3 regions of the Rahnella sp. NRRL B-41462 genome follow, and region 3 is predicted to be linked to each of the others. Evidence: predicted binding sites of a transcription regulator. Region 3 holds the regulator's gene; each other region holds the start of a gene.
The links. The regulator PurR, encoded in region 3, represses purine synthesis genes. The targets are predictions, from matches to a motif close to CANGCAAACGTTTGCNTG.

Region 1 (8,106 bases), on a different contig from region 3:
CCTCGACCATTGTGACCCGCTGACGCCGGATACCTGGCTGGAAGAAGGGGATTCAGTGAGTGTTGGTGAAGAAATCTTATCCGTGTTGCATTGCCCAGGCCATACGCCGGGGCATATTGTCTTCATCAATGATAAAGCGCGAATTGCCGTTTCTGGTGATGTGATTTTCAAGGGTGGCGTAGGCCGCAGTGATTTCCCGCGTGGTGACCATCAGGCGCTGATTCATTCCATCAAAACGAAATTATTACCGCTCGGCGATGACATGGTCTTTATTCCCGGTCATGGCCCGATGTCAGACTTTGGTTATGAGCGTAAAACGAACCCGTTCCTGCAGGATGAAATGCCGGTCTGGTAATTACGTTTGCTGTTTATCAGCAAAAAACAAAAAGCCCGTCAGGATACCTGACGGGCTTTTTTAATTGAGCAACACTGCTTATCTTTTACAGTACGGCGACGATGGCTTCACACAGCGGTGCCATATTTTCGAGCGTGATGCCGGCAACGTTGATACGGCCGGAGTTCACCGCGTACACGCCGAATTCATCACGTAAACGCAATACCTGATCTTTGGTCAGGCCGCTGAAAGAGAACATCCCGTTCTGGTTAATAATAAAGCTGAAATCCTGTTGAGCGCCTTTTTCCTGCAAGGTGCTGACGAATAGCTGGCGCATACGATGGATACGCAGGCGCATATCGCTTAGTTCCTGCTCCCACAGCGTGCGCAAAGCTTCGTTACCCAGTATGGTGGCTACAACCGCAGCACCGTGTGACGGCGGGTTGGAGTAGTTTGCACGGATAACCGATTTCATTTGGCTGAAAGCGCGACCGGCAGTTTCTTCATCGGCTGCGACTAACGTACAAGCACCTACGCGTTCATTGTATAAGCCGAAGTTCTTCGAGTAAGAACTGGCGACCAGCAATTCCTTATGTTTTGCCACGAACAGGCGCAGACCCGCCGCATCTTCTTCCAGACCTTTTGCAAAGCCCTGATAGGCGAAGTCGAACAACGGTAACCAGCCGTTGCTCACCGACAATTCTGCCAGCTGTGCCCATTGTTCTTCCGTAGGATCGATACCGGTTGGATTGTGACAGCAGCCATGGAACAGCACCACGTCGCCTGCTTTCGCTTCGCTCAGGCTTTTCAGCATGCCATCGAAATCAAGGCTGTGATTTGCAGCGTCATAGTAATTGTATTCCACAACTTCCAGACCGGAAGCAGAGAACACACCTTTATGGTTCGGCCAGCTCGGATTACTGACCCACACGCGTCTGGCGCTGGTTTGCGTAGCGATGAAATCTGCTGCGATACGCAGAGCGCCAGTGCCGCCCGGAGTCTGTGCGGTGCGTGCCCGTTTATCAGCAATAACCGTGCTGTCTTTGCCAAACAGCAGTTCCTGTGTACAACGGGCAAAATCAGGCAACCCGTCGATACTCAGATAGGTTTTAGTGGTTTCATTTTCCAACAGGAACTGTTCGGCTTTTTTCACGCTGGCCAGAACCGGCGTTTTACCTGTTTCGTCTTTATAAACACCAATCCCCAGATTGATTTTATTAGAGCGGTCGTCAGCGCGGAAAAGATCGGTAAGACCCAGGATAGGGTCAGCAGGTGCTGCAGTGATTTTTTCAAACATGTCGGAAAATTCCATAGCCTGATATTACGAAAGAGGTCATCAGGGTAACGCCAGCGCCCCCTTTTGCCAACCGTTTGCGGCAAAAAGAAAACAGAGTTGTGAGAAGGCGTGGGAGATTAAAATATTTTATAGGCGAGGGTGGAAAAGCGGTATTTTCAAGACTCAGAAATGCAAAAGGCAGAGCCGAAGCTCTGCCTTGATATCCACTTTGCTGCGCCCGTAAGCGCATCGTTAAGTGATATTAGAACTGGTATTGCAGACCAACACCCACGATGTCGTCAGTGCTGCGACCCGCTGCTTTGGTGTAGCTGTTGTCGTCCAGCAGGTTGATTTTGTAGTCAACATAGGTAGACATGTTTTTGTTGAAGTAGTAGTAAGTACCAACTTCCACATATTTAACCAGGTCAGCATCGCCGCCAGCGTAGGTAGAACCGTTGTTGGTGAAACCGTTCAGGCTCTTACCTTTAGACTGCAGGTATGCGATAGATGGGCGCAGACCGAAATCGAACTGGTACTGAGCAACAACTTCGAAGTTCTGAGTTTTGTTAGCAATTGCATCCGGGTTACCGTAATCGGTGGTGTTACGTGATTCACCGTAGAAGGTTGCCAGGTACAGGTTGTTAGCGTCGTATTTAGCGCCGAATGCGTATGCGTCAGCTTTGTCGCCAGTGCCGTCTTGTTTCTGAGTAACAGTACGGTTAGAAGAGAAGTAAGCACCAGTAATGCTAACACCTGAGTTGCCGATAGCGTAAGCGGCAGAAGTACCCCAGCCGTCGCCATTGGAATCAACTGCGCCACGACCATCACGACCTTCGTCGTTTTTGCCCTGGTACTGTACAGCGAAGCTCAGGCCATCAACCAGACCGAAGAAGTTGCTGTTACGGTAAGTTGCCACACCGTTAGCACGACCAACCATGAAGTTGTCGTTGTTCTGGTACATGGTGTCATCGCCATAGATTGGCAATTGGTCGGTGTAGGACATTACGTCGTAGATTACGCCGTAGTTACGACCGTAGTCGAAAGAACCTGCATCACCAAATTTCAGACCTGCGAAGCCCAGACGAGTTTTGTTGCCTTCATCGCCAGCACTTTCTGCATGGTTAGCCTGAACGTTGTATTCCCACTGGCCGTAACCGGTCAGTTGGTCAGTAATTTGAGTTTCGCCTTTGAAGCCGAAACGGACATAGGTCTGGTCGCCATCGTCGCCAGCATTGTCAGAGAAGGTGTGACGTGCGTCAACTTTACCGTACAGATCCAGTTTGTTGCCATCTTTGTTATAGATCTCAGCTGCATTAGCTGCACCAGCAACTAACAGAGCAGGGATTACCACTGCAAGAATATTGCGCTTCATCATTATTATTACCCTCATTGGTTTTATTTGGACACCTGCCACTGCCTAAATAATTCTTTACGGAACTATTCACGAAAGTTTGGTGTCTCCTGTGTCTGAACGCACTATTCCATCCGTGGTGAGCTTAATCCACAGCGAAAATGCTACTAAATTACTAAATATGTTTCAGCAGGAAAGAATGTATTTCAAAATGTGTATTTTACGGAACTTTGTGACAGGGATCTATCTTTGAAAATGACTAAGGCCAGCAAAGCTGGCCTTAGTTTTGTAACTATTATGTTAATTAAAAATAGTTTAATTAATTAGAAGGTTGCACTACGTGGTGTACGTGGGAACGGGATCACGTCACGAACGTTTTGAACACCGGTCACATAGGCGACTAAACGTTCAAAGCCAAGGCCGAAGCCTGAATGCGGGACTGTGCCGTAACGACGAAGATCGCGATACCACCAATAATCTTCTTTATTTAGCCCCATTTCAGCCATACGGGCGTCCAGTACGTCCAGACGTTCCTCACGCTGAGAGCCACCGATAATCTCACCAATGCCCGGTGCCAGAACATCCATTGCCGCGACGGTTTTACCATCGTCATTCATACGCATGTAGAAGGCTTTGATATCTTTCGGATAGTTTTTAACCACCACCGGCGCTTTGAAATGCTGTTCCGCGAGATAACGTTCATGCTCAGAAGAAAGGTCGACACCCCATGAAACCGGGTTTTCGAATTTCTGATCACAATTCATTAATATTTCTACTGCATCGGTGTAGTCTACCTGGGCGAAATCGGATGTTACAAATCGCTCAAGGCGTGCAACAGCATCTTTGTCTACACGGTCAGCAAAAAAGGCCATATCGTCTGCGCGTTCGTCTAAAACGGCTTTGAAAACATATTTAAGCATGTTTTCAGCCAGTGCTGCGATGTCATCCAGTGTCGCAAATGCGACTTCCGGTTCTACCATCCAGAATTCCGCAAGGTGACGGCTGGTGTTGGAATTCTCTGCACGGAAAGTCGGACCGAAGGTGTAAACCTTAGACAGCGCACAGGCATACGTTTCGCCGTTCAGCTGGCCGGAAACCGTCAGGAACGCTTCTTTGCCGAAGAAATCTTCGCTGAAGTCGATTTCGCCTTTGTCTGTACGCGGCAGATTTTGCAGATCCAGTGTCGATACGCGGAACATCTCACCCGCGCCTTCAGTATCGGAGGCAGTGATCAGCGGTGTGGACACCCAGAAATACCCGTTTTCATGATAGAAACGGTGAATGGCCTGAGAGAGGGTGTTGCGCACACGGGCGACAGCACCAATCAGATTGGTGCGCGGGCGAAGGTGAGCCACTTCACGCAGGTATTCGATGCTGTGGCGTTTTGCCGCCATCGGATAAGTATCAGGGTCATCCACCCAGCCAACAACGTTGACGGTCGTTGCCTGCAGCTCAAAACTCTGGCCTTCGCCAGGTGAGGCGACAACAATACCGGTCACTTCTACTGAACAACCCGTCGTCAGACGCAATACGTCTTCCTGATAATTGGGCAGAGAATTATTGATGACGGCCTGTAAAGGATTAAAGCAGGAGCCGTCATAAACGGCGACGAATGAGATACCAGCTTTAGAATCTCTCCGGGTACGTACCCAACCGCGTACGGTGACTTCACTGTCAACCGCAGCACGGCCTTGCAGTACGTCGACTACAGGCACAACGCTCATAGATTTCTCTCTTTCTTTATATATGTTGACTAAGAAATATTGGACACCCTGTAAATAGGGATTTTGCTATGTTACTTAGGCTTTCTCAGGACACAAGCAGAAATCGTCGTCAGCGGACAAGAATTGTGGCGCGAATGAAGAGAGTTGTGGGGAAATATTGAGAGAGTGAATAAAAGCCGAGCAGAATTAGATCGCAAGTATATAAAGGAAAGAAAATCTGAATAAAGCGCCGGATTGATTTCCGGCACTTTAGGGAGAGTCAGGACGCTTTTTTCACCAGCGGCAGATCGAAAGCTTTGCGCAGGGCTTTAACAAAAGCTTTGTCCTGGCAAATCGTTTTGCCTGGGCTGTCAGAGAGTTTCGCGACAGGTTTGCCATTGCACTGTACCAATTTAATGACAATATTCAGCGGCTTCACGCCCGGAATATTACATGTCAGACGCGTACCAATCCCGAATATCAGATTCACCCGTTGATGGAAATGGCGATACAGGTGTAACGCTTTGTCCAGATCCAGATTGTCGGAAAAGACCAGCGTTTTGGTCATCGGGTCGATATCCAGCGCATGATAATGCGTTATCGCTTTCTCACCCCATTCAAACGGATCCCCGGAATCATGACGCAGTCCCTGATAGGCATTGGCGAATTTGCTGCCGAAATCACGCAGGAAAGCATCCATCGTAATGCAGTCAGTGAGAGCGATCCCCAGCTGATCCGGATATTCGTCCAGCCAGGCCTGCAACGCCGCGCGCTGGCTGTTAGCCAGAACCGGGCTGATTTGCTGATGTGCCTGGAACCATTCGTGGGCTTGCGTGCCGACCGGTGCCAGCTGCAATTTATGCGCTAAATCGTAGTTACTGGTGCCGACCAGATAAGGGAATTCATTTTTCAGTGTGCTGACGATGGCTTCCTGAACTTCACCGGAGAAACGACGACGGGTACCGAAATCCATCAGACGGAAGGCACCGAGATCGATATCTGCGGCCTGTTCTTTAAAACTGGCGAGATTTTTACGCAGGTGCTCCACTGCCATTTGCGCCGTCACTTGTGGAGAACGCTGGCGATGGACAACTTCACTGATGACCGCGAGCAGCGGCACTTCCCACATAATCACTTCACGCCACGGGCCCTCGATGCGCACATACAAATGTCCGTTGCGATCGGAAACCATTACATGTTCAGGATTGTAGCGGAAGGTTTTTAGCCAGTTCAGGTAATCCTGCGTGAAGAACGGCAGCCCGGAAAGGTAGGTGAACTCGTCGTCCGTCAGCGCCAGTTGACTCATCATCTGGATTTGCTGGCGGACCTCGCTGGCGTATTCGCCCAGCAGTTCATCACCACGGCAACGGAACTCTGCCACGACGCTGATGTTGTGGTAGCGATGGTAGACTGCTTGCTGCATATGAAGCTTGTAGGCATCGGTATCTAACAGCGAAGTCAAAATCGGGGAGGCGTATGGAGTCATAGCGCGTTTACAGCATCCTCGTCAGAAACTGAGTGTTTGAACACAAACAACCGTTCCGTAAAAAAAACGTTCTGGATAAAACAGCAAAGTCTGTGAAGTATACCGTATTATCCCGTCAAAGAACCCTCATCACATCATAATTGTCGGGGAATGGTCGAGGTCTAAATGTGCTTAAATGTAGGAAATATGGGCAAGCTGGCGATTTTCCGGCGTAAAAAAAGCACGAATTGATTACATAAATTTAATCAATCTGACATTAAGGAAGAAAAAATTGGGGGCGATTAAACCCCGGTTTTCTTATGTTCATTTCGCTACGTTTGTTCACGATAGTAAACGAACTGATGTTTTCGAGAGTGATTCAGGTTTTTTTTGCCCCAAATACCGATCACCCGCATCACGACCAGTATGTGAATACCATGAAGCCATACGACAAGCTGTCCGTGACGGTTGTGTTTTTGCCGGATGCGCCAAACCCGCTGTTTTACAGAAATTTCTGTGTTTTGGTTGAAAGGTGCGCATACGCACTCACAAACTGGCAACAATCTGGGATTTCCTGATGCCTGTGGTAGAGTTTAAAGATAAAAAGTATGAAGGTCGTCCGGTGTGCTGTGCAGCGATTCGCTGACTTGCAAAACCTGCTTCATCAATCAATATCGCCATCACTACTAACCACCAACACGTCAAAAGGTTTTTTATGACTCAACTGCCACAAGCCAAGTTCCGCCACGATTATCGTGCGCCGGACTATACCATCACGGACATTGACCTTAATTTCGAGCTTGATGCACAGAAGACCCTTGTGACTGCGGTCAGTCAGATTAAACGACAGGGCGCAGAGGGCGTGCCGCTGGTGCTCAACGGCGAAGACCTGACCCTTATTAGCCTGAAGGTTAACGGCCAGGACTGGCCAAAATATCAGTTAAAAGAAGGCGCACTGGAAATTACCGGTGTGCCGGAAGCCTTTGAACTGGCGATTGTTAATGAAATTCATCCGGCAAAAAACACTGCGCTCGAAGGATTGTATCTTTCCGGTGAAGCGCTTTGTACGCAGTGTGAAGCCGAGGGTTTCCGCCATATTACGTATTATCTGGATCGTCCGGATGTGCTGGCGCGTTTCACGACCCGCATTGTGGCGGATAAAGCCCGCTATCCGTATCTGTTGTCAAACGGTAACCGTATTGATCAGGGTGAGCTGGAAGGCGGTAAACACTGGATCAAATGGCAGGACCCGTTCCCGAAACCTTGCTACCTGTTTGCGCTGGTCGCGGGTGATTTTGATGTGTTGCGCGATTCCTTCAAAACCCGTTCCGGCCGGGATGTGGCGCTCGAACTGTTTGTCGATCGTGGCAATCTGGATCGTGCAGGCTGGGCGATGGAATCCCTGAAGCAGTCCATGAAATGGGACGAAACCCGTTTTAATCTGGAATACGACCTCGACATCTTTATGATTGTCGCCGTTGATTTCTTCAACATGGGTGCGATGGAGAACAAAGGCCTGAATGTCTTTAACTCCAAATACGTGCTGGCGAAAGCCGAAACCGCCACCGATAAAGATTATCTTGGTATCGAAGCGGTGATCGGCCATGAATACTTCCATAACTGGACCGGCAACCGAGTGACCTGCCGCGACTGGTTCCAGCTGAGCCTGAAAGAAGGCCTGACCGTATTCCGCGATCAGGAATTCAGCTCTGATCTGGGCTCGCGTTCAGTTAACCGCATCGATAACGTACGTGTCATGCGTGGTGCGCAGTTCTCTGAAGATGCCAACCCGATGGCGCACCCGATCCGTCCGGAAAAAGTCATTGAAATGAATAACTTCTACACCCTGACGGTGTACGAGAAAGGTTCAGAAGTTATTCGCATGCTGCACACTTTGCTGGGTGAAGAGAAATTCCAGGCTGGCATGCAGTTGTATTTCGAGCGTCATGATGGCAGCGCGGCAACCTGTGACGATTT
Region 2 (8,106 bases), on a different contig from region 3:
ATCGCATCCAGCTCATAACCCGTACCTGCGTTGGGCTGCGCAGAAGATAAGCGCGCCACTTCGATGATACTGGCCAGAGCGGCTAACAAACCACACAGGGAGTAGACGATAATTTTGACTTTATCGACGCTGATACCTGACAGACGCGTAGCGGATTCGTTACCGCCCAGCGCGTAGATATAACGCCCCAGCCGGGTGTGATGCAGCATGTACCATGCCGCAATAAACACCACAGCCATCAGCCAGACAGGTGTCGGGATACCCAGCGGGCGACCGATACCAAACCAGCCAAAAACATCAGCGACATCATTAAAGCCGGTACTGATCGGGCTGCCGTTGGTGTACACCATCGTAATACCACGCAGCAGCAACATCATGACCAGCGTAGCGATAAACGCCTGGACTTTCCCTTTGGCCACAATCATTCCGGTGACGCCACCCACAGCCGCACCTAACGCCAGCGCGGCGCCAACGGCAACAAACGCATTCACTTCCAGCCCGACAATCGAGGCGGCAACGGCGCCGGTCAGCGCCAGCAAAGAGCCGACGGATAAATCGATCCCGGACGTCAGGATCACCAGTGTCATGCCGACGGCCATAATGGCGTTAACGGACGTTTGCTGAAGGATGTTAAACAGGTTATTGACCGTAAAGAAATTCGGGCTCATGGAAGAGACCACGGCAATCAACACCAGCAGCGCAATCAGAGACTTTTGCTCCAACAACCACTCTTTACTGATCCAGCGCTTTTTGGCTGGCAATGTCTGAGAACTCATATCTGATTACTCCTGCGTCACGCCGTATTGCTTGCCGACAGCGGCAGCCATCAACACTTCCTGCGTAGCCTGTTCTATCGGGAATTCACCGCTTAAATGGCCTTCATGCATCACCAAAACCCGGTCACTCATACCGATCACTTCCGGCATTTCTGAGGAAACCAAAATGATACTCAGCCCTTCGCGCTTGAACTGGTTTATAAGCTGGTAAATCTCTTTCTTGGCACCAACGTCAACGCCGCGCGTCGGTTCATCGAGGATCAGGACTTTCGGCCGCGTCATTAATCCACGGGCAATTGCCACTTTTTGCTGATTACCGCCGGAAAGCAGGCCGATGGTCTGCATCATCGACGGCGTTTTGATATTGAAGAGGCGGATGAAATCGCCGACAGCCTGCTGTTCTTCCGCATGTTTAAGACGTCCGCCAGCGTGGCTGAAATAACGCAGCGCCGTCAGCGACATGTTTTCTTTCACTGACATGCCCAGAACTAAGCCATCGCGCTTGCGGTCTTCAGAGATATAAACAATGCCGTTTGCCAGCCCGTCCTGCGGTGAGTGTGTCACCACTTCGCGGCCATCGAGCGCCACATAACCACTTTTACGCGGTAAGGCTCCGTAGAGAATTTTCATCAGTTCGGTACGGCCTGCGCCCATCAGACCGGAAATCCCCAGAATTTCGCCGCTGTACAGATCAAAGCTGACGTTATCCACGCCCGGCCCGCTGACATCGCGTACCTGCAAACGCAGCGCACCGCGTTCATGATTAATGCGCGGGTATTGCTCTTCGAGGCGACGGCCCACCATCATTTCAATCAGCGTGTCTTCTTCAAGCGAACTGACCGGCCGCTCTGCAATAAACTGCCCGTCACGGAACACCGTCACGTCGTCGCAGATTTCGAAAATTTCTTTCATGCGGTGGGAGATATACACCACACCGCAACCGGCGGCTTTCAGTTCCCGGATCACGTTAAATAAAGAAGCGGTTTCGGTATCGGTCAGGGCATCCGTCGGTTCATCCATAATGATGACTTTGGATTCAAAGCTCAGCACTTTGGCAATTTCGACCATCTGCTGGTCGCCGATGGATAAATCGCCTACCAGCCGGTCGCTTTTGTAACGCAGATTCAGGCGCGCCAGCAGTTTATCGGCCTCGGCATACATCTTTTTCCAGTTGATGCGGCCAAAACCGTTCACAAACTCACGGCCCAGGAAGATATTTTCAGCAATCGTCAGTTGGGGGATCAGGTTTAATTCCTGATGAATGATACCAATCCCGGCTTCCTGAGAGGCTTTAGGGCCACTGAAAACCGCTTCCTTGCCAAGAAAATGCACTGAGCCGGCATCTTTCTGATAGATGCCGGTCAGCACTTTCATCATGGTGGACTTGCCCGCGCCGTTTTCTCCCACCAGCGCCATTACACGTCCCGGATAGACGCTGAGCGCCGCGCCGGAAAGTGCTTTTACGCCGGGAAAGGCTTTATCAATGCCTGTCAGTTGCAGCAAAGGTTGCATAAAGGCCTCAGAAGGTTACGCCAGCACACAGAATAACGTTCGCATAAGGCGAACATTCCCCGCTGCGGATCACAGCCCGACTTTTTTCGCTTTGTGCTTTGAATGACTCATGACTGACGTAATCCAAAGCAATGGTGTTTCCCTGGTGTTGTTCGAGTTGTGTCAATTGGGCGAGCAACGCTTCATGGAGTTGAGGATTTTTAGTGAGGATTTCCTCGGCGAGGATAGCCCGCTCAACCTGCATCTCATGTGTCACTACCTCTAAGACTTGTAAAAAGGTGGGAACTCCCTGGGTCAGGGCCAGATCGATGCGTTGGCAAGCTGCTGGCACCGGAAGTCCGGCATCGCCAATAACCAGCTGATCGGTGTGACCTAACCGGGCAATAACATGTGAGATTTCGGCATTTAACAGCGGTGACTTCTTCATTGTGAACTCCTACAGCGAAACGTTTCGCTCACCGATGAGTTTATAAAGATCCCCGGCCATCGCAACGGAGTTATGATGGAATTGTGATCAGCGTCGAAACGTTTCGCTGAATAATTAAGAAACCGCAGGGAAATTTGAGTTAGTCGTTTCAGAAAGGAGAAAGAGAAAATAAAACAGGGCACCCGAAGGTGCCCTGCGAGCAGTAGAAATGAGGATCAGATTTCTACCTGCGTACCGAGTTCGATTACGCGGTTCGGCGGAATTTCAAACTGATCTGGCGCGCGTAAGGCGTTGCGGCTGAGCGCCATAAAGAGTTTGCCACGGAAGTAGAGATACCAGGGGCGCTTGGTCAGGATCAGTGATTCGTGCGACATAAAGAATGACGTTTCCATCATCCGGCACGGCAATCCTTCCAGACCGCAACGGTGGAACACTTCCTCCACGTTCGGCGTTTCTTTAAATCCGTAGCTGGCGACCACACGCCAGAACGTCGGCGAAAGCTGTTCGATGGTGACGCGCCGGACGTTATGTACATAAGGCGCATCTTCGGTGCGTAACGTCAGCAGTACCACACGCTCATGCAACACTTTGTTGTGTTTGAGATTGTGCAGCAACGCAAACGGAATGACGTTGATGGCGCGCGACATATACACAGCCGTACCCGGAACACGCACCGGCGGGGATTTCTCCAGAGAGGCGATCATCGCTTCCAGGGAATTCCCATGCTCGTTCATGCGGCGCATAAGGCGGAAGCGCTCGCTTTTCCAGGTCGTCATAACGATAAACATGCCCAAACCCAGCGTCAGCGGCAACCAACCGCCGGAGAACAGTTTAGTAGCGTTCGCCGCGAACAGCGGGATATCCATAAACAGCAGACCGATCAGCAAAAGCCCGACCAGGAAAGGTTTCCAGTGCCAGTTTTTGAGTGCCACCGTACAGGAAAGAATACTGGTCAGCACCATCGTACCGGTCACTGCGATACCGTATGCCGCTGCCAGATTGCTCGAATGCTCGAAGCTGGCGATAACGATAACCACCGCAAAGTACAGCAACCAGTTAATGGCCGGGATGTAAATCTGGCCTGCTTCCATTTCTGAAGTGTGGATGATGCGCATTGGCGGTAAATAGCCTAAACGCACAGCCTGACGCGTCAGGGAAAACACACCGGAGATAACAGCCTGAGACGCGATAATGGTGGCCAGCGTTGCCAGCACCAGTAACGGGATCAAAGCCCAGTCAGGCGCCAGCAGGAAGAACGGGTTTTTAATCGACTCCGGGTCTTTCAGCAGCAATGCGCCCTGACCGAAGTAGTTCAGCACCAGAGAAGGCAGCACCACGGTGAACCAGGCCAGACGGATCGGGAATTTCCCGAAGTGGCCCATATCCGCATACAGCGCTTCCACACCGGTAATCGACAGAACGACCGCGCCAAGTGCCAGGAAGGAAAACGACTTATGCTCGATAAAGAAGTTAACCGCCCACATCGGGTTCATGGCGCGAAGTACTTCAGGATTTTGCATGATGCTGTTCACGCCGAGAACAGCCAGCGTCAGGAACCACAACAACATCACCGGCGCAAACAGTTTGCCAACAATGCCGGTGCCGTGTTTCTGAATAATGAAAAGCAGCGTCAGGACAGTAATAGATAAGGGGACGATATAAGGATCGAGTGAAGGTGCTGCGATTTCCAAACCTTCCATCGCGGAAAGAACAGAAATAGCCGGAGTGATCACCACTTCACCATAGAAGAAACTTCCGCCGATCAGGCCGAGAATGACCAAAACGGCAGTGGTGCGTGCCGAGGTGTTTCTGCCCGCCAGAGACATCAGCGTCAGAATACCGCCTTCGCCTGCGTTGTCCGCCCGCATCACGTAAGTGAGGTACTTGAGCGAAACAATGAGGATTAACATCCAGAAAATCAGAGAGAGAAAACCAAAAACGACGCTGGGTTCAACGTTGAAACCATAGTGACCAGAAAAACACTCTCTTAAGGTGTAGAGAGGACTGGTACCAATGTCGCCATAGACCACACCAATGGCGGCCAGGGTTACTGCTGGGAGTGACCGTTTATGTTCAGTGCTCATATTTCGTTTCTTTTTTGCTCGAACATCCGTAAGCGATGAGTGCGCTCGATCTTATGATGCCCACTAAAAGGCGCACAGTATGCACGAATAAATTGGATTGCCTACCCTTAAATGTGCAGCTAAACCGGCGTTCATATGAACGGGGTCACATTTCTGATAATAGAAAATTTTTAGTAATCAACAAGCTATAACGACAAAAATAAACGTGGCATATCGCTATTAGCCAGTACACTATTCAACAACTCAATGGAAACCGGAAGAGACAGTATGGCGCAATCTCCCCTTCTGGCAGAACGGATCGCCCGTCTTGCTAACGCATTAGAACATGGCCTGTACGAGCGGCAGGATGCCATAAGACTTTGCCTGCTGGCAGCCCTGTGCGGCGAAAGCGTTTTTCTGCTCGGCCCGCCAGGTATTGCAAAAAGCCTGATTGCCCGGCGCCTGAAATTTGCGTTCCGACATGCGCGCGCTTTTGAATATCTTATGACGCGCTTTTCCACGCCGGAAGAAGTCTTTGGCCCGCTCTCGATTCAGGCCCTGAAAGATGAAGGCCGCTATCTGCGTCTGACCGAAGGTTACTTGCCGGAAGCTGAAATTGTCTTCCTTGATGAAATCTGGAAAGCAGGCCCGGCCATCCTCAATACATTGCTCACCGCCATCAATGAACGCCGCTTCCGTAATGGCGAACGAGAAGAACCTATTCCGATGCGTCTGCTGGTCAGTGCGTCCAACGAATTACCCGAAGCCGATGGTGGCCTCGAAGCGCTGTACGACCGCATGCTGATCCGTCTGTGGTTGGATAAAGTGCAGGATAAGCAAAATTTTCGCTCACTGCTGACCAGCCGGAACAATGAAAACGCCAATCCGGTGACAGAGTCCCTGAGTATCAGCGATGAAGAATACCAACAATGGCAGCCGGAGATCGACAAAGTCAATCTTTCAGACAGCTGCTTTGAACTGATCTTCCAGCTGCGCCAGCGCCTTGATGCCCTGGATACGGCACCTTATGTCTCTGACCGTCGCTGGAAAAAAGCCCTGCGCCTGTTGCAGGCCTGCGCATTTTTCAGTGGCAGAAAAGCGATCACGCAGGTGGACCTGATCCTGCTGAAAGACTGTTTATGGCATGACCTTAATACTTATAACCTCCTGCAAACCCAGATTGAGCAACTGATCACCGAACAGGCTTATCAGCAGCAGACACTGCTGATGAAAATTCAGCAGCTGAATCAGCAATGGATGCAACATCAGCAGCAACAGAGTTCGCGTCAGTCAATCAAACTGAACAAGAAAGCCGGCATTTTCAGCCGCAAGCCACAGTACGGCCTGCCTGAATCACTTAACACCACCAACCTGACCCTGTTATTGCAAACGCCTTTACACCTGCATGAAATAAAAGTCACACACCTGTTATTCGAACGCATCATCCTGGAAGAGTGGTTAAATAAAGGAGGCGTACTGAAAGCCAAACTCAACGGGATTGGTTTTGTACAAACCGTGGATCTGGAAATCGATGACAAACAACAACTTCTGGTGCTGGATGTTAGCCGTCAGAGCACGCCGCTGACGCTGCCGGGCCATGAGCATATTGCCGTTCCCGACGAAATGAAAAATACGCTGAGTGACCTGACCGCAAAACTGGCGCAGCAGAGACATGAATTCAGCCAGCAGCAAAACTGTCTGTTTGTTCCGGCAGAATGGATGGCAAAAATAGAAGCCAGCCTGCTTCAGGTGGCTGAACAGTTGCGTCATCAGCAACAGACATTCAGTGGTCACTGATCATGTTCAGTCTCGAGTCACTGGATCTTCTGCTGGCCATCAGCGAAGCCGAACTGATTGAAGAACTGCTCGTCGGCTTGCTGGCTGCGCCAGCGCTGACGGTGTTCTTCGAGAAATTTCCCCGTCTCAAGCGTGCCCTGACCAAAGATCTCCCAGAATGGAAATTGCGCCTTCGCCAGAGGATCCACGAAACGCCGGTTCCCCAAGAGCTGGCGAAAGAATTCTATCTTTATCAGCATTGCCAGCAGATCGACGCCACGGCTTTTCAGTCCGGACTGCCTTCCCTCATCGATGAACTGGAGCAACTCAGCTCTCCCTTTGCCACTGAAGCCCGCACCTTACAGGAGAATAATGAAACCTCACGGACGGCGAAAACCGGCAACAGCTTTCATACCTTGTTCCTCCAGCGCTGGCGCCTGAACCTGACCTTCCAAACGGTGAACGTTCATCATCAGTTACTCGAACAAGAACAGGAGCAGTTGCAGGAAGAATTGCTGCAACGACTGCAGCTCAGCAGCGAGCTCTCTCCTTTATTAGCGGAGAACGATACGGCAGCAGGCCGGTTGTGGGATATGAGTAAAGGGAAGCGTCTGCGGGGTGATATTCAGTCGCTGGCGCGGTTCGGCGCTTTTCTTCAGCAGCAGCCTGAGCTGATGCATCTGGCAGAACAACTGGGCCGCAGCCAGACGGTCAAAACCAGTCCGCATGAAGATGCAAAAATGGAAACTCACCGGCTGATGGTGCGCGAACCCGCAACGGTGCCGGAAGAAGTGAACGGCATTCATCAGAGCGATGATATTTTGCGCCTGATGCCGACGGAGCTGGTGACGCTGGGGCTGCCTGAGCTGGAATACGAATTTTACCGCCGTTTGCTGGAAAAGCGTCTGATGACATATCGCCTGCAAGGGGACGTGTGGCGCGAGAAAGTGGTCAAACGGCCTGTGGTCTATCAGCAACAGGAACCGCAACCGCGTGGACCTTTTGTCGTCTGCGTCGATACATCCGGTTCGATGGGGGGATTTAACGAACAGTGCGCCAAAGCGTTCTGTCTGGCGTTACTGAAAATCGCACTGGCTGATAACCGCCGATGTTACATCATGTTGTTTGCCAGTGAAGTGATCCATTATGAACTGACCTCCAACGGCGGCCTGGATCAGGCGCTGCGCTTTCTGGGGCAGCATTTTCGTGGTGGTACCGATCTGGCCGCCTGTCTGAATGCCACACTGGATAAACTCGCTTCTCCGCAATGGGAGGATGCTGATGCAGTGGTGATCTCGGACTTTATCGCCCAGCGGTTGCCAGATGAAGTACAAAAGAAGGTCAGGGCGTTGCAACGGGAAAAACACCACCGCTTTCATGCCCTGGCAATGTCGCACTATGGCAAGCCCGGCATCCTGCGCATTTTCGATCATATCTGGCGCTTCGATACCGGCATGAAAAGCCGCGTACAGCGACGCTGGCAGAGAAATTAAGCCTAAAGAGAAAGATAATCATGACTGAAATTTATCAGCTCGACGAGCTGGATCGCGGG
Region 3 (8,106 bases):
CGCAGGAATATTGCATGTACGGGTCGAGCATCAGAGTAAATAAATCGTTGCCCAGATCATAATGCTCTTTGCCAACAATCCACGCCCGTTTGCGGGATTGCAGATTGGTCAGGCGTGCTGCGGCGACACGTAAAGTATCTTTAAAATGGTGGGGGAGTTTACTTTCCAAACCGGCACGAATAACGCGCTGGAAAAAGATATCCAGACGGTCGCATTCCCACCAACCGTCCATATAACTTTCACCGAGGCCCAGAGAACCTTCCTGTAAAACACGCTTAAAGAAGTCAGTGTTTTTTACTTTAAGGTCGAAAGGACGATTACCGTTTACCTGAATATCTGCCATCGCCAGCATTTCACTGGCGATCCGGTACCACTGATTGTCCTGAATGCTTTGATCTTCTATACACGATGAACTCATAGCTTCTCCATCACTTTCTCTTCTGACTTATTAACCTGCCGGGAAAAGCAAAGGCTATTTTTGCAGGTCTTTATGAGAACAGACGACTAGCGCCTCGCCCGATATTCGACACCAACAGAGGAAATTAAGAAGAACGCCTGCGCGCCGTAAGACGTGCAGGAAAATCATCCTTGAAAAAGTACAAAAAAATAAGTGTGACACTGTCCGCGCGTCTGGCTTAAGTATGTGATAAAAGTTTTGTAAAAGTGCTATTTTATTTGGTTTTGTTGAGTATAGGCTCGCTGGCAGGCATTCTCAATAGTTAATCGTGATGAATGAAAATGCCCGTTAAGTGACTGTTACATCAGGGTATTATCACTATTAATTAGCATGCCTTGTCTGAGCTTCCTGCTCTGATTTCTGTCCATTGTCTTGCGTGATTTCATGCCGCAAAGAGAGCCAGCGACCCAAAACTACCAACAATAGTGTAGACAGCATGATCGTGACTGTCGCCATGAGCGGATGCACAATAAATGCGGAAACCAGCAAGCTGGCAAGGAAGCACAACCCGAGCTGCAGCGTATTTTGCAATGCTGCCGCCTTGCCTGTATTAGCAGGAAACGGCATTAATGCATTTGCGACAACAATTGGGTAGGTTGCACCATTCACCAAAGCCATCAGACAGAAAGGGATCAGCAGGCTAATCAGCCCGGCATCCGTGAACATGGCAACACAGAACAAAGTCACCATACTGACGCCGTAACCCGCCAGTAACCATGGCAGAATTTTATTACCGTCCAGCTTGCTGATCACAACACGGCAACCAAAACCACCAAGCAGGAAAGCAATAGTCTGCGGGACATAGCTCAGCCCGATGGCACCGGGTGAATAACCCATGTCGCTCAGGATAAACGGTGAACCCGTTAACCACGCAAAGAATCCGGCTGAACAGGCGGCATAAATCATGACATTCCCGCTGTAAACAGGCGATTTCAGTAACGTCGCAAACCCTGTTTTATCAGCCTTCGCTTGTTTTGCAGGTTTATTCTCACGCAGAGTCAGCGTCGTCAGCACCAGGACGACGGCGACTGCGGTCAGCAGAGCAAAAATGGCTTCCCAGTCAAAATGATTGAGCACCCACGCACCAAGTAATGGTGCCAGTGCCGGAGAAAGAGCTACTAACGGCATAATGCTGGCGAAGGTTTTTTTTGCCACATCGGCAGAGAAACGGTCAACAACGATTGCCTGCCAGGTGACTGCGGCGGCACAAACGCCCATCGCCTGTAAGAAGCGCAGGGCCAGAAGGGCGCGTACATTCTCAACCCAGATAACGCCCAGACAACCGACCGCAAACAGTGTCAGACCAAGAAGCAATACCGGTTTACGGCCGATCCTGTCTGACAACGGCCCCCATAACAACTGACCGAGAGCAAATCCGCCGAGAAAAATGCTCAGACTTGCGCTGATCATTCCGGGGCTGGTCATCAGACTGGTTTGCATGGCGCTGAACGCAGGCAGATACATATCAGTGGCTAAAAAGCCCAGCATGCTCAGTCCCGCAAGATAGAGCATAAATCCAAAGGAGGGTTTCATTATCGTCTCGTTAATTTATTTATTGCAGATGATGTGATGCAGATTACATACCGGAGGCGGAGTTTAACGCTTTGATAACAGGCTTGTGAAACGCTAATATTTGCACTCTGCTATCAAAAATATTGAAGGCTGAATTATGTGGTCAGAATACGCCCTTGAAGTGGTAGATGCCGTGGCAAGAACAGGTAGTTTTAGTGCGGCAGCGCAAGATTTGCACCGTGTGCCTTCTGCTATCAGCTATACCGTCCGTCAGCTTGAGCAGTGGCTGGCCGTGCCGTTGTTTGAACGTCGCCATCGTGACGTGGTACTGACGCCTGCGGGAAAGGTTTTTGTCGATGAAGCGCGGATTCTGACAAAAAAAATGATAGCCACGCGCCGGCAGTGTCAGCAGGTGGCGAACGGCTGGCGCGGCGAATTACGTGTGGCGGTTGACCGGATTGTAAAACCCGCACGGACACGGCGTCTGGTGCTCGATTTCTACCGCCATTTTGCGGACACCGAACTCATTATTCACTCAGAAGTGTTTAATGGTGTCTGGGATGCGCTGGTTGACGGGCGGGCAGACGTGGCGATCGGTGCTACACGCGCGATACCGGTTGGCGGGGGCTTCAGTTTTCGTGACATGGGATTTATGGACTGGCATTGCGTCGTCAGCCCGCAACATCCGCTGGCTCAGTTATCCGGCGCGCTGAATGATGATGAGTTGCGGCCTTATCCTGCACTCTGTCTGGAAGACACCTCCCGGACATTGCCTAAGCGGGATACATGGACGCTTGATAACCAGCGGCGGCTGGTCGTGCCAGACTGGACCTGTGCGCTGGAATGCCTGACCGAAGGCTTATGCGTGGGTATGATGCCGGTTCATCGCGTCACGCCGTGGATAGAACAGAAAAAGTTGCAGGTGCTGACGCTGGAAAATACGTTTCCCGACAGCCCGTGTTGCCTGACGTGGGATCAAAGCAATCCGTCACCCTCGCTGGCCTGGTTGCTGGAATATATGGGCGATACAGAAACCATGAATCAGGAATGGCTGCGTGATTAGAAAAAAACGCCTGCATCTGCAGGCGTTCGATATCTGTTAACGGCGGTAATCGCGGTACGGACCATCGGCTACGGAACGGCGTTCGACCAGTTTCGGATGCACCTCAATGGTCTGAGACTCTTCACGCTTACTGACAATTCTGTCCAGCAACATGGTAAAGGCCATTTCACCCAGACGTTCTTTCGGCTGATGCACGGTTGTCAGCGCGGGGGAGAAGTAACGGGCGTTACGCACATTGTCGTAACCGATCACGGAAATATCCTGAGGAACGCGCAGGCCCAGTTCGTCTGCGGCACAGATTGCGCCCATTGCCATCACATCGCCGCCACAAAATACGGCAGTCGGGCGGTGCTTCTGCATCAGAATTTTATGCATCGCCTGATAGCCCGATTCCGGCTCGAAATCGCCCTGAACCACCCATTCGTCACGCAGCGGAATATTGGCTTCAGTCAGTGCTTTCACAAAACCCTGGAAGCGGCCACCGCCGGTATTACGTGCCAGTTGGCCCGGGATCACCCCAATATCACGATGACCGCGTTCAATCAGATAACGCCCGGCCATGTAACCCCCTTCGAAAGCATTATCAATAATGCTGTCGGTGAAGTTCTTACGCGCTTCGCCCCAGTCCATGACCACCATTGGGATCGAACGGTGCTCCTCGAGCATATTGAGCAACTCATCAGGATATTCCGCGCACATCACCAGCAAGCCATCGACGCGTTTTTGCGCCAGCATTTGCAGGTAGGCTTGTTGTTTTTCCAGATTATTATGCGAGTTACACAAAATCAGCGTATAGCCTTTGGAGAAGCAGCTGTTTTCTACGGCTTCAATCACTTCGGCAAAATAGGGCGCTTCGCTGGAGGTGGCAAGCAGACCGATCGTTTTGGTGTTATTGACCTTCAGACTGCGGGCTACAGCACTCGGCGAGTAATGTAACTCTTTGATTGCAAGGAGAACCGCTTCTTTGGTTTCTTCGGCGACGAAACGTGTTTTATTGATGACGTGCGACACGGTTGTAGTGGAAACGCCAGCGCGCTTTGCGACATCTTTAATCGTTGCCATGTAAACAATGACTCCTGAACTCACGTGTTTCAGCACGTTAGCATTATGTTAATCGTTTGCTTGCGTGGATCTCACTGCTGGCTTCTAAAAGGGCAGTGAAATCGTTGGGTGGATTCTTCAGAATGAGGCGTGAAATGCTCTCGGGTGAAATCAACCGGCACACAGGCGTGTTAACCGACAATTTTCTCTTATAATGCAGGAAAGTGGAAGTAAAATTCTCAGGGATACATTGTCATTCAGCACAAGATTTTAAATGTTAATTATGCGAAAATGCGTTGGCACACAATTAGTGTGGCTTAAAAAATGCCACAATTTGATCCGAAAGGGGGGTTTGATGGACAGCAACCTGAAATTATCGTTGATCACCACGGTATGCGCTTTGCTTATGATTATCGCTTTCAGCTTCACTGCGGTGATGAACTGATTCAGTAAGTGAACCGCTATAAAAAAGGGCGATTCCTGTTACAGGAATCGCCCTTTTCAATTTTACGCAGTGGCCGTTACCGCCGATACTCTTCCCTGCAGAAACTCTTCGTTAAATGCTATTCAATGGCTGATTAGCGAAACTTCAGACTTAACGAATTGTTTATTATCGGATCGTTTTCGGCGTCATTACCCGGCGTGCACCCACATAATGATCTTGCCAGTAATCGTCGCCGAGAGAGGTGATTTTAATGTCTTCGCCCGTTCTTGGAGACTGAATAAACTTGCCGTTCCCCACGTAAACACCAACATGGTCTGCAGCGCCGCGGTTATTGATTCTGAAGAACACCAGATCACCGCTTTCAAGTTCGCCGCGTTTGACCGGAGCCGCATCGCGCAGGTGATACATTTCATTCGCTGTGCGTGGCATTTTAATACGGATCAAATCTTTGTAGGCGTAATAGACTAAGCCGCTGCAATCAAAACCGGTATTCGGCGAGGTTCCGCCCCAGCGATATGGTTTTCCTACCTGATGCATCAGTTTGGTCATCGCCGTTTGCTGGGCATGCTGATAGCGTTTTTTATGCGTTGCACTTAGCGTAATCGGTTTGCTGTCTTCTTCGGGCTTTTTACCTTTACGGTGCCGGCCATACGCTTCTTTTTTACTGACCCTTTCCGTGCTGTTTTTCGCGAGTGAACGGGTTTTGGCGTGTTTCTCTGTTTTGCTTTCGGCCCGCGTGGTCTTCAGTGTCTTTTCTTTTTTACTTTCGGCCCGGGTCGTTTTGACACTTTTCTCCGTCGTGGTCTTTCGTTTAGCCAGTTCGGTACTTTTAACTTTCTTCTTCGAATTCTTGTCCTGAATTTTTTGTTCTGTCACTGGCGCGATTTTAGTTTTTTTACTGGTTTTCGCGGCCACCGTTTTTCGCTTTCGCCGTTCTTCAGGTGCAGCCTGATTAACATGGCTTTTACGCTGATCGGCAGAAACACGTGTCTGCGGCGATGCATGTGCCATATTCAGAAATAGCTGGGTAAAGAGCAGCACAAAAAGCGTGAACAGTAAGCGCATAGCTTCGTTACCATGAGTGGTAGGTTAAACATCAGGGATGTCAGAGTATTGCCTAAAAGAACCTGACAAAAAAGCACGAATTGACTCGATTCTAGATCATATTGTGAGAAAAAGTTAATGGCTTTTTTTATGTCGAAATAACCGCCATTTTTAGTCAAAAAAATAACCACTTTTCATGGTGTTAATATTTGAGTTAAAGAATGGAATTTTGCAAATCTGGCGTTATCGGTGAACGCCAAAAATGTTATTCTCAATGAATGTTTAAAGATGTGAGCCTGAGCGCACACATTAAAGATTGTTAAACAAAATGCCAGTATTGAGAAAGACCCCACAAAAAATGGCGTTTTTATCTGATGGCTGCCATCGTTACAATAGAAGGTATTGTGATTGCGCACCGTCTCTTTATGCTGCGCGTGAAGAGTAATGATCGTGACAGCCTGTACCGGCTTGAGGAAGCAAGAAATGACCACTCCAACAATTGAAAAAATTCAGAAGCAAGTTTCTGAAAACCCGATTCTGCTGTACATGAAAGGTTCGCCGAAACTGCCAAGCTGCGGTTTCTCCGCTCAGGCTGTTCAGGCGCTTTCAGCCTGTGGCGAGCGTTTCGCTTACGTGGATATCCTGCAGAACCCGGACATCCGTGCTGAGATGCCAAAATTTGCTAACTGGCCAACGTTCCCGCAACTGTGGGTTGACGGTGAACTGGTTGGCGGCTGCGACATCGTGGTTGAGATGTTCCAGCGCGGCGAACTGCAGCAGTTGATCAAAGAAACCGCTGAGAAATACAAATCTTCTGAAGAGAGTAATACGACAGAAGACTAACGGTTTTTCGGCCGGAAAGTAAAAAGAGCGACATGATGTCGCTCTTTTTTTGTCTTCAGTTCGGTGCAAAAGTTGTTATTGCTGATTTTCTTCCGATGCTGTTTCGTCTTCGACTTCTTCGTCTGAAAGCGCCAGAGGCCAGCCGCCTAAGCGTTTCCAGCGGTTGACCAGCTCGCAGAACAACTCGGCTGTGCGCTCGGTGTCATACAACGCAGAATGTGCCTGGCTGCTGTCAAAGACGATGCCCGCGCTGATACAGGCTTTTGCCAGCACCGTTTGCCCAAGCACCAGCCCGCTTAATGCGGCGGTATCAAACGTGGCAAAAGGGTGGAACGGATTACGTTTCAGTCCGGCACGTTCAGCCGCTGCCATCAGGAAGCTGTGATCAAAATTGGCGTTGTGCGCCACGATGATCGCGCGGTTACAGTTTTGCTCTTTCATCCCTTTACGGATGACTTTGAAAATCTCGTGCAGGGCTTCATATTCACTGACTGCACCGCGTAACGGATTGGTCGGATCGATACCGTTAAACGCCAGGGCTTCCGGCACCAGTATCGCGCCTTCAAAGGGCTCGACGTGGAAATGCACGGTCTCATCGCTTTGCAGCCAGCCGTCCTCATCCATCTTCAGGGTGATGGCTGCAATTTCCAGCAGCGCATCGGTTTTGGCATTAAATCCGGCGGTTTCTACGTCGATAACCACGGGATAAAAACCACGAAAACGGCCTCTCAGGGCGTTAATGTCACTATTCTCGGCCATTAGTTTCTTATCTTCATCGAATTCAGCACGCATTATGGCAAATTTTGCCGCCACTTGCAGGGTTGTGGCAAAAATGGGTCAATAAAAAAGGGCGCGATTGCGCCCCTGTCAGTGTTCGGGGAAGATTAATTCCCCAGCCCCTGACCTGCGTGTTTGGATTCGATCAGCTCGATTTTATAGCCGTCCGGATCTTCTACAAACGCGATAATGGTAGATCCGCCTTTGACCGGGCCGGCTTCACGGGTCACTTTCCCGCCTGCATTACGGATGTCATCACAGGTTTGCGCGACGTTATCAACGCCCAATGCGATATGACCGTAAGCCGTGCCGATGTCATAGCTGTCGACGCCCCAGTTATAGGTCAGTTCGATCACTGCACCTTCACTTTCTTCGGTATAACCGACGAAAGCCAGAGAGTATTTATATTCAGTGTTTTCGCTGGTACGCAGCAAACGCATACCTAAAACATCGGTATAGAAGCTGATAGCACGTTGCAGATCGCCAACGCGAAGCATGGTGTGGAGTAAACGCATAGGTTCCTCTTTATTTGCAGGATGAGAGTTAACGGGTCAAGCCTAACTGATAGCCGCCGTTTTGTCTGTATTACGGCGACGGCTTGTTGAATGACTGACCAAAAAAAACAGCAGAAGGAGGGCCTCTTCTGCTGCAAGAAGTGAATCACTCTTTTTAATTATTACAGTGTCGGATAATCGGTATAGCCTTGCGCACCGCCGCCGTAGAAAGTTTCCGGTTTGGGTTCGTTGAGAGGCGCATGAGATTTCAGGCGCTCAACCAGATCAGGGTTCGCGATATAGCTGCGGCCAAATGCCACGGCATCGATATAACCTTTTTCGATCAGTTCTTCGCCTTTTTCTGCGGTGTAAGCACCAGCCCCCACAATCACACCCTGATAATGCGCACGGATCACCGCCCGGAATTCTG

Region 1: UC14_RS09970 (amino acid aminotransferase) is a predicted target of PurR. The motif match lies at 1,695-1,712, and genes of this name have one in related genera.
Region 2: rbsD (D-ribose pyranase) is a predicted target of PurR. The motif match lies at 2,728-2,745, and genes of this name have one in related genera.

What each region holds. Positions count from the first base shown of each region.
Region 1 is NZ_JYDF01000036.1:33,949-42,054, forward strand. Features, by position in the region: gene UC14_RS09965 (MBL fold metallo-hydrolase) at 1-355, shown strand, start outside; gene UC14_RS09970 (amino acid aminotransferase) at 441-1,631, opposite strand; gene ompC (porin OmpC) at 1,873-2,985, opposite strand; gene asnS (asparagine--tRNA ligase) at 3,285-4,685, opposite strand; gene pncB (nicotinate phosphoribosyltransferase) at 4,945-6,150, opposite strand; gene pepN (aminopeptidase N) at 6,845-8,106, shown strand, end outside.
Region 2 is NZ_JYDF01000031.1:71,323-79,428, reverse strand. Features, by position in the region: gene rbsC (ribose ABC transporter permease) at 1-776, opposite strand, end outside; gene rbsA (ribose ABC transporter ATP-binding protein RbsA) at 783-2,288, opposite strand; gene rbsD (D-ribose pyranase) at 2,296-2,715, opposite strand; gene kup (low affinity potassium transporter Kup) at 2,931-4,799, opposite strand; gene ravA (ATPase RavA) at 5,067-6,575, shown strand; gene viaA (ATPase RavA stimulator ViaA) at 6,578-8,047, shown strand; gene asnC (transcriptional regulator AsnC) at 8,068-8,106, shown strand, end outside.
Region 3 is NZ_JYDF01000005.1:63,475-71,580, forward strand. Features, by position in the region: gene cfa (cyclopropane fatty acyl phospholipid synthase) at 1-418, opposite strand, end outside; gene punC (purine nucleoside transporter PunC) at 779-1,990, opposite strand; gene punR (DNA-binding transcriptional activator PunR) at 2,127-3,032, shown strand; gene purR (HTH-type transcriptional repressor PurR) at 3,069-4,094, opposite strand; gene UC14_RS27260 (YnhF family membrane protein) at 4,429-4,518, shown strand; gene UC14_RS01720 (C40 family peptidase) at 4,684-5,583, opposite strand; gene UC14_RS27265 (hypothetical protein) at 5,937-6,065, shown strand; gene UC14_RS01725 (Grx4 family monothiol glutaredoxin) at 6,046-6,405, shown strand; gene rnt (ribonuclease T) at 6,481-7,197, opposite strand; gene gloA (lactoylglutathione lyase) at 7,290-7,697, opposite strand; partial or broken gene UC14_RS01740 (alkene reductase) at 7,859-8,106, opposite strand, start outside.